DNA from 4 places in the Comamonas sp. UBA7528 genome. Region 1 is predicted to be linked to each of the others. Evidence: predicted binding sites of a transcription regulator. Region 1 holds the regulator's gene; each other region holds the start of a gene.
What was found. The regulator FNR, encoded in region 1, switches genes on or off when oxygen is low (the NO sensors DNR and NnrR bind a similar motif). The targets are predictions, from matches to a motif close to TTGATNNNNATCAA.
Positions count from the first base shown of each region.

Region 2: a site for FNR is predicted at 1,357-1,370, ahead of cydD (thiol reductant ABC exporter subunit CydD). Genes of this name have one in related genera too.
Region 3: a site for FNR is predicted at 1,384-1,397, ahead of B3349_RS16110 (oxygen-binding di-iron domain-containing protein). Genes of this name have one in related genera too.
Region 4: a site for FNR is predicted at 1,172-1,185, ahead of B3349_RS06130 (DUF3079 domain-containing protein). Genes of this name have one in related genera too.

Region 1 is NZ_DLMU01000001.1:275,061-277,258, forward strand. It holds gene hemN (oxygen-independent coproporphyrinogen III oxidase) at 1-298, opposite strand, end outside; gene B3349_RS01255 (fumarate/nitrate reduction transcriptional regulator Fnr) at 506-1,228, shown strand; gene B3349_RS01260 (hypothetical protein) at 1,297-1,557, opposite strand; gene B3349_RS01265 (DUF349 domain-containing protein) at 1,732-2,198, opposite strand, start outside.
Region 2 is NZ_DLMU01000007.1:48,532-50,729, forward strand. It holds gene cydD (thiol reductant ABC exporter subunit CydD) at 1-1,253, opposite strand, end outside; gene B3349_RS08910 (hypothetical protein) at 1,602-2,198, opposite strand, start outside.
Region 3 is NZ_DLMU01000014.1:83,459-85,656, forward strand. It holds gene msrQ (protein-methionine-sulfoxide reductase heme-binding subunit MsrQ) at 1-454, shown strand, start outside; gene B3349_RS16110 (oxygen-binding di-iron domain-containing protein) at 466-1,323, opposite strand; gene lptM (LPS translocon maturation chaperone LptM) at 1,507-1,692, opposite strand; gene cyaY (iron donor protein CyaY) at 1,705-2,040, shown strand; gene B3349_RS16125 (penicillin-binding protein 1A) at 2,149-2,198, opposite strand, start outside.
Region 4 is NZ_DLMU01000005.1:62,247-64,444, forward strand. It holds gene B3349_RS06125 (aspartate ammonia-lyase) at 1-1,044, shown strand, start outside; gene B3349_RS06130 (DUF3079 domain-containing protein) at 1,278-1,487, shown strand; gene ligK (4-carboxy-4-hydroxy-2-oxoadipate aldolase/oxaloacetate decarboxylase) at 1,554-2,198, opposite strand, start outside.

The DNA of each region.
Region 1 (2,198 bases):
CCACCTGCAGAGCGACCTCTTTTTCCAGGTACTCCAGGTAGGTCACCGCACGTTCATGGTGCTTGGTGATGATCTTGTTGCACGCGCAGTAGTAGCACAAGGCCTCACAAAAAGGCACATGCACATACAGTGACATGGGAAGCGCCTTGGCCGCAGAATGGTGCTTACGCTGTTCCAGCGCCAACACATAATCATCCTGACCAAATGCTTCAATAAAGCGATCTGCGGTGGGATAAGAGGTATAACGGGGCCCAGGCACGTCGTACCGACGCAAAAGCTCCGGCGTTACTGCTGTCATTGAATATTCCTTAGGTGCTGCCCAGCACTGTGCCGCACCCCGGGAAAATCAGCCTTGATGCAAATCAAGACATTCAAATACCATTCCTGAGACAATTGATTCATATCATTCGCACAACTGAGCACCCCCTCTCTCGCCTCCCAGCCCGATAACCTTTCAGCGTTACGTCCAATGGCCCGTTCAGCGGGAGCCCAAGGCGTCAGTGCCATGACACCACCCCCTATCAAAGTCACCTGCTCCAACTGCAATCTGCGCGAACTGTGCATGCCCACAGGCTTGAATGAGCAGCAGTTGCACCGTATTGACGATATTGTGGCCACGCGTCGCAAAATCAAACGGGGCAGCACCTTGTTCCGAAATGGCGAAGACTTCACGGCGCTCTATGCCATCCGCACCGGGTTCTTCAAGACCTGCGTGGCCACGGAAGATGGCCGTGACCAGGTGACAGGTTTTCAGATGGCGGGCGAGATCATTGGCCTGGACGGGATCGTGCACGACCACCACACCTGCGATGCCGTGGCGCTGGAAGACGCGGAAGTCTGCGTGATGCCGTTCGACCGCCTGGAAGAGCTTTCGCGCGAAGTGACTGCCCTGCAGTCGCATGTGCACAAGGTGATGAGCCGCGAGATCGTGCGCGAGCACGGCGTGATGCTGCTGCTGGGCAGCATGCGCGCCGAGGAGCGCCTGGCCGCCTTCGTGTTGAACCTGGTGCAGCGCCTGCACACCCGGGGCTTCTCGTCTTCCGAGCTGGTGCTGCGCATGACGCGCGAGGAGATCGGCAGCTACCTGGGCCTGAAGTTGGAGACGGTCAGCCGCACCTTCTCGAAGTTTGTCGAGGAAGGTCTGGTCGAAGTGAAGCAGCGCCATGTGCGCATCCTGGACACCGAAGGCCTCAAGCGCATCGTCAACAGCCAGCACGCGTGCGAATAAGCGCCTTCCGCCCCATGCAAAAAGCCTCCGTCCGGAGGCTTTTTTCATTGCCGGGTGATGCCCCCGGCTCACAGCGACGGAACGCGGGCCTGCGGGCCATTGAGCTCCTGCGGGGACAGCGCCAGCAGGCTGGTCATGGCCGATGCCATCATGATGATGGCCCAGAACACAAAGAAGGCCACCGTGCACACGCCCAGGCGCGACACCTCGATGTAGGCCGACAGCCACTGCATTTCCAGCGGGTCGACCACGGCAAACACCAGCATCTCCATCACCCCGGCGGCCAGAAAGGCCGGCCAGGCAATCCACATCCAGCGACGCAGCAGCATGGGTCTCTCCTTGTTGTGGCGGGCAGATGCCCCATTGTGCGAGCCTCTTTCTGCCGCGTCACTGCCTTCGGCGTCCCCATAAACCCTGAAATGGCATGAAAAAAGCCAGCCGTTCGGCTGGCTTTTTGCGGTTGCAGCGCAGGACCCTGCATCCTGGCGCTGCTGGCGCCTGCCTTACTTGCTGCCGCGCAGCAAAGCCTTGAGCGCGCTTTGCAGGCGCTGGGCCGCACTGTCGCTGCGCTCCGCAGCCAGCACCGCCGCCACATCCTGCTCCCAGGTGGTGCGCGGGTCCGTGGCCTTGCGGTTGGTCAGCAGCTGCAGCTGCAGTGCACGGCGTGCGGACAGCTGGTCGGCCGGGGTGGGCACGTCAGCGGCCATTTCCAGGCGCAGCAGCGATTCGGTCGCCTCGCCCTTGGCGGCAGCGCCCACGGCGGCATGCCAGCTGTTGCGGGAGGCATTGCTCAGCTTGCCCAGTTCCTGCGCGGGCGGCACCAGGGCCGCGTCGCGCTTGGACCAGGCGTCCATCAGCTGGGTCAGGGCTTCGCCATGGGCCTGGGCCGTCAGCTTGCGCAGCGCAGACTGGGCGTGTTCCTGGGCTTCACGCTGGGCGCGGAAAGCCGCATCACCCAGGCGCGGGCCAC
Region 2 (2,198 bases), on a different contig from region 1:
GAAGCATCGGCCATGGGCAGGCCATCGACCAGCACCTGCCCTTGGTCTATGGGCAACAGGCCGGCGATCTGGGCCAGCAGCAGCGATTTGCCGCTGCCGCTGGCACCCCACAGGGCCACATGCTCGCCCGGCTGGATGTCTGCATCCACCGGCACTAGCGGCGTGGCGGCCGCCGACAGGGGCAGTTTCAGTGCCTGCAGGGTCACGCGGGCCGGGGCGGCATCCACCGGGGAGGGTGCTTCCGCCAGCGCGCCCGGCAGAGGCTGGGCACTGCGGGCCATGTGCTGCAGGGTCTGCAGCGCGGCGGTGCCGGCGGCGCGGTCATGCCAGACGGCGGAGAGTTCGCGCAGCGGATCAAAGAAAGCCGGTGCCAGCAGCAGCACGAACAGGGCTTCGCCCAGGCTCAGCCGCCCATGCCAGGTGCCGAACTCCAGATAACCCAGCAGGTGAAAGCCCACATACACGGCGACCATGGCCACGCCCAGCGCGGAAAACAGCTCCAGCACGGCAGAGGACAGAAAGGCGATGCGCAGCACGCGCATGGTGCGCTGGCGCAGCGATTCAGCATGGGCGCGCAGGCGCTGTGCGGTGGCATCCACCGCGCCCAGGGCACGCAGCGTGGTCAGGCCCCGCAGGCGGTCCAGCAAAAAGGCGTTCATCTGGCCCAGCTGCACCATGTGCGCCTCGCTGGCGGCCTGGGCACGCCAGCCCACGATGGCCATGAACACGGGGATCAGCGGCGCGGCCACCAGCAGGATCAGGGCCGCCACCCAGGACTGCCAGGCCACGGCCAGCAGCAGCACCAGTGGCACCACGGTCGTGCGCCACATGGCCGTCTGGTAACGCGACAGCCAGGGCACGATGGCTTCGGCCTGTTCGGCCACCGCGCTGGCGGCCTGCCCGGACGGCACGCGCTGCGTGTCCAGCGGCGAGCTGCCGGCCAGTTGCTGCACCACCTGGGCACGCAGCGTTTGCAGCTGGGTGCGGGCGGCATCAAAGCTCAGCCGCATGCCACGGCCGTCGCAGACCGCCTTGGCCACCCCCAGCACCAGCAGGCCCAGTGCCAGACGCCCGACTTCAGCAGACCGCCCTTCGGCAATCCACTGCACGGCGGCTGCCAGCAATGCCGCCTGGGGCAGCCACAGCAGCGACGCCAGCACCGACCACGCGGTGCCGCGGTCGGCACGCAGGCGTGAAGCCTGGGGTGTGCCTGCTGGTGCGCCTGCCGTTTGATCGAAGTCAGTCGATTTCATGTGTTTCTGAATTTTCAGTATTTACTGAAATTTATGCAGATGCTAGGGTTTCTGCAAAACAACTTCCACGCTGGCTCAGGTAGTCGAGTGAAACACTGCGGCGTTGATTTCCATCAATTCACCCGGACAGCAACAGGGTTAACGCCGGTTTCATGTGGCTGTCACCCTGCGCTGCATGCAGGCAAAGAAAAAGCGCCCCGAGGGGCGCTTGTGTGCGGGTGCCGCTGGCACCGGCGGGGGACGGGCGATGGCACACCGCCGCCCCACCGGGGTCGAGGGTCACGGTAGCGGTCTGCACCGCATCGGTGGCGGGGCCACCGGCAGGGGTGCAGGTCCGCCGAATGCTGATCAGTACTGCAGCGGCGTGACGTCGATGGTTTCACGCGGGAAGTTGTTCTGCCACACCAGCGGCTTTTTTTTCTTCTCGGTGGCCAGCGGGAACTCGGCTTCCCAGACCTGGGTCAGCGGCGCGGCTTCGAAACCCTTGGCCAGGGTCTGCACGTTTTCACGGTACTGGGCCAGGTCCCACTTGGCAGCGCCTGCGCGCTGCAGGAAGGCCACGACCTTTTCCGGCGGGTTGGGCGCCAGGCACTTGAACGGCACGTTGACGGCCAGCATCTCGGCATGCACGCCTTCGGTGACCTTCTGGGGCTGGCCCATGGTGCAGGTGATGCGCTTTTGCGAATCGCGCACGTTGGCGAACAGTTGCACGGCGGCCGGCTCCAGGGCCTTCTTGTCGGCGTCGTTCAGCTTCACGTTTTCCAGGAAGGTGGCCGCCATTTCCTTGGCGTAGTCGCGGTCGACTTCCAGCATTTCCTTCACATTGATGAAATCGCCTTGACCGGGAAAGGTCCGCGCCGGGCGCAGGTAGGCGTTGAGGGCTTCCATGGACTTGGCATCGATGTGCACGATGGACTTCAGGAACATGTCGGTCACGGCCTGGGG
Region 3 (2,198 bases), on a different contig from region 1:
GCGCGCACTGTGGCTGGCCCTGGCGGTGACGCCGCTGCGGCAGTGGCTGTATCTGAACGCCTTGGCGCGGCTGCGCCGCCTGCTGGGGCTGTTCGCCTTTTTCTACGCAGTGCTGCACCTGGCCTGCTACGCCTGGCTGGACCAGGACTGGATGTGGCGCGATATCGTGGCGGATGTGCTGGAGCGCCCCTTCATTCTGGTGGGCATGCTCACCTTCGCGCTGTTGCTGGTGCTGGCGCTGACATCGCCGCGTGCGGTGCTGCGCTGGCTGGGGGGGGCGCGCTGGCAGCGTGTGCACCGCATCGTGTATGGCGCGGGACTGCTGGCCTTGCTGCATTTCTACTGGATGCGGACCGGCAAGAACGACACGGCGGAAGTGGCGGTGTATGGCGGCTTGCTGGTGGTGCTGCTGGGCTGGCGGGTGTGGGCGCGGCGCAAGCCGGCAGCCCGATAGCCGAACGCAGCTCAGGGCGTGGTCTGGTCGCCGCGGGCCAGCGAAGGGGCTGGTGCAGGTGTCGGGGGCATGGTGCGGCGGGTCGTCAGATCGATGCGGTCGCGCGGCAGCTGGTAGGCACTGGCATCCATCAGGTCAATGCCGCAGGCCAAGCTGTCCAGCCATGCATAAAAGTCCGCAATGGCCTGGGCCCCTTGGATGGGCGCGCCATGCTGCGGCACCAGCATCTCCACGTCGAGCTGGCGGGCCATGGCGGTCCACAGGCGCAGGATCTTGTTGGACACCATGTAGCGGCGGTGAAAGGCTTCCATGTGGGGCAGATGCGCGGCCAGTTCGCGCACGGGCTGGCTGGCCTGTGCGCCCGAGACCATGGAGGCACCCAGGTCGCCGGTGAACAGGATGCGGCTGACCGGGTCGTAGAAGTGGAAATTGCCCTCTGCATGCAGAAAATGCGCAGGCACCAGCCACAGCGTGCTGCGGCCCAGCGGCAGGCGGGCGCCTTCGTCCGGCACGGCAATGATGCGATCCTGGGTCTGTCCCACCTTGGTGAAATGCGGGGCAAAGCGCTCCCAGATGCGCGAGATGACCAGCATGGCACGGGTGCTGGTCAGCCACTGGTCCAGCGAGGCGATGATGTCCGGGTCGGCATGCGATGCCAGCAGATACGACAGCCGCGGTGGCGCGAAGTGGGGCGCCATGCTGGCAAACAGCCCGTGAAACGCCAGGTTGCCACCCGGGTCGATGAGGGCGCCCACACCATGGTCGATCACCAGAAACTGGTTGGACTGCACGGCCTGGCCGTCTTCTTCCACCAGGTCGGTGAACATCAGGCAGACATGCTGGGGATCGCGGTAAAGCTCGACAGCCATGGAGGCAACTCCGGTCGGGAACAGGGGAGGGCAATGTATGCCGCACCCCTGGCGTGCCGGTTGATGTGCCTCAAAAGCGAACCCGTACCACCAATTCTGGGGATGCCAGGGTGTTGGTATCTCCCCGCATTAGGGGTGTCGCCAAAAATGGTTCAAGGCGACATTGCTGCCAGGCCACAGCCCTTACTTGGCGGCGGGCTGGCCGGGCGTGTCTGCCATCGGATTCAGGGTTTCGGGCAGGGTCGCACGCTGTGCGGCGGCCGGATCGGTCGGCAGGTACAAGGGGCCGCGCTGGCCGCAGCCCCACAGGGCTGCCGTACTGGTGGCAAGGACAAAAGTCCTGATTAGAATTTGGGAAGCTCTCAACATGTGCGAATTGTAATGACCGACCTTGAATTCTTGGACCGTGCGGAACAGCTGTTGCTGGCGGTGGAGCAATCTGCCGACCGCATCAACGACACCTCCGACGCCGATGTCGACGCCCAGCGCGTGGGCGGCATGGTGACACTGGTGTTCCCCAACCGCAGCCAGATCATCATCAATCTGCAAAAACCACTGCACGAAGTGTGGTTGGCGGCTAAGGCCGGCGGCTTCCATTTTCGCCTGGATGGTGTGCAGTGGCAGGACACCAAGGGGGCGGGTGAGTTCTTTGAACGTTTGAGCACCTATGCCTCCGAGCAGTCGGGGCTGGCGCTGGCATTCACCGCCCAAGGCTGACTGCGGCTCCGGGACCCCGGTGCAAGGCCTGGGTCAGGTGCCCAGAGTCCGTGGGACATAAAAAAACCGCATGCGTGGTGCATGCGGTTTTTTTGTGCCTGGGTTCTATCAGTTGCGGAACAGGTCCAGGATGCGGCTGCGTTCCTCGGGCGGCGGCG
Region 4 (2,198 bases), on a different contig from region 1:
ACCAAGGGCCGTTATGACGTGATCCATCCCAACGACCACGTCAATGCCTCGCAGTCCACCAATGACTCCTACCCCACCGCCGTCAAGCTGGCCACCTGGTTCGGCATCCAGGAGCTGCTGGCGGCTCTGGCCGCACTGCGCGGCGCCTTTCAGGACAAGGCCGTGGAATTCAAGGATGTGCTGAAGATCGGCCGCACCCAGCTGCAGGACGCCGTGCCCATGACACTGGGCCAGGAATTCAACGCCTTCGTCTCTATGATTGCCGACGATGAAAAGCGCCTGCGCGAATCCGCCACCCTGGTGTGCGAGATCAACATGGGCGGCACCGCCATCGGTACCGGCCTGAACGCCCCCGTGGGCTATGTCGACGTGGTCATCCCGAAGCTGGCCGAATTCTCGGGTGTGCCCGTGGTCAAGGCCGCCGACATGATCGCCGCCACCTGCGACACCGGTGCCTTTGCCGACATCTCCGGCATCCTGAAGCGCATTGCCGTCAAGCTGTCCAAGATCAGCAACGACCTGCGCCTGCTGTCCTCCGGCCCCCAGGCCGGCGTGGGCGACATTCAGCTGCCCGCGCGCCAGGCCGGGTCGTCGATCATGCCGGGCAAGGTCAACCCCGTGATTCCGGAAGTGATGAACCAGGTGTGCTTCGAAGTGATTGGCAACGACGTCGCCATCACGATGGCCGCCGAAGCCGGCCAACTGCAACTCAACGCCTTCGAGCCGCTGATGGCCTGGGCCCTGCACAAAAGCCTTCAACACCTGGCCCATGCCTGCCACACACTACAGGTCAACTGCGTGGAAGGCATCGTCGCCAACCGCCGCGTGCTGGACGAACGCATTGCCTCTTCGGTGACGCTGGTGACCGCCTTGAACCCGCTGATCGGTTACGAAAGGGCCGCCCAGATTGCCAAAACCGCTATTGCCAGCGGCAAACCCATCGGGGTCGTGGCCGAGGAACTGGGCGTAATGAGCCAGGCCCAGATGCAGCAATTGCTGGTCGCCGACAAGCTGACCATGCCCGGCGCGCTGACCGCCGCCTGAGCACCCGCGGTGCCGCCGGCCACTCGGGGCGGCACCAGGCCATGCCAACGGTCACCAATTGCGCTCGCACGGTACGGTGGCAGGCTCGTGCGGCGCCGTGCGCGCGTTGCCTGCAGGCAGGAACTGTTTGATACAAGGCAAGCAGCAGTCAATCTTCTGCCGCTTGCCGTAGCACCCAACAGCCACTGCAGCGCATACTGGCTGGGCATTCTCCCCATGCCGCGAGCGACACCATGGCCAAGAAATTCCCCAGCAACCCGCCCCACCCTGAACGCCTGTGCTGGGGCTGTGACCTCTACTGCCCCGCCACCGATCTGCGCTGCGGCAATGGCTCCGACCGCACGCCCCACCCCAGCGAGCTGTGGGGCGAAGACTGGGATGCCAGCCCTCCAGCCCCAGTTCCAGCCGCATCGGCGTCCACTGATCCGGCAGTGACTCCATGAAAAAAGGCTTTGCACCACCACGCAAAGCCCCAAAACTACCACCTTGGAAAAAACGTCCGGACTGCGCTAATCGATATAGCGCAGTCCGGCATGTGCCAGACCCTCGCGCATCTTGTACATATCCAGGCCCAGCACGCCAGTTGCCAGCAGTTCACGCTTGGCCGTTTCATTCGCCTCACGCTGGGCCGCAGCAGCCCATGTGGCGGCCGCACGTGCTGCGGGCACGCACACGATGCCATCGTCGTCGGCCACGATCACATCACCAGGAGTCACCAGCATGCCGGCGCACACCACAGGGATATTGACCGATCCCAGGGTCGCCTTGATCGTGCCCTTGGACGAGATGGCCTTGCTCCACACGGGAAAATGCATCGCGGTGAGCGTCTTCACGTCACGCACACCGGCATCGATGATGAGCCCACGTGCACCACGCGCCTGGAAGCTGGTCGCCAGCAGGTCCCCAAAATAACCATCGGTGCAAGGTGCCGTCATGGCAGCGACCACGATATCGCCGGGTTGAATCTGTTCTGCCACCACATGCATCATCCAGTTGTCGCCCGGATGCAGCAGCACCGTCACTGCCGTACCGGAGATCTGCGCCCCGACGTAAATAGGGCGCATATAGGGCTGCAGCAGACCCACACGCCCCATGGCCTCGTGCACGGTGGCCGAACCGAACTGCGCCAGACCATCGGCTACGGCCGATTCCAC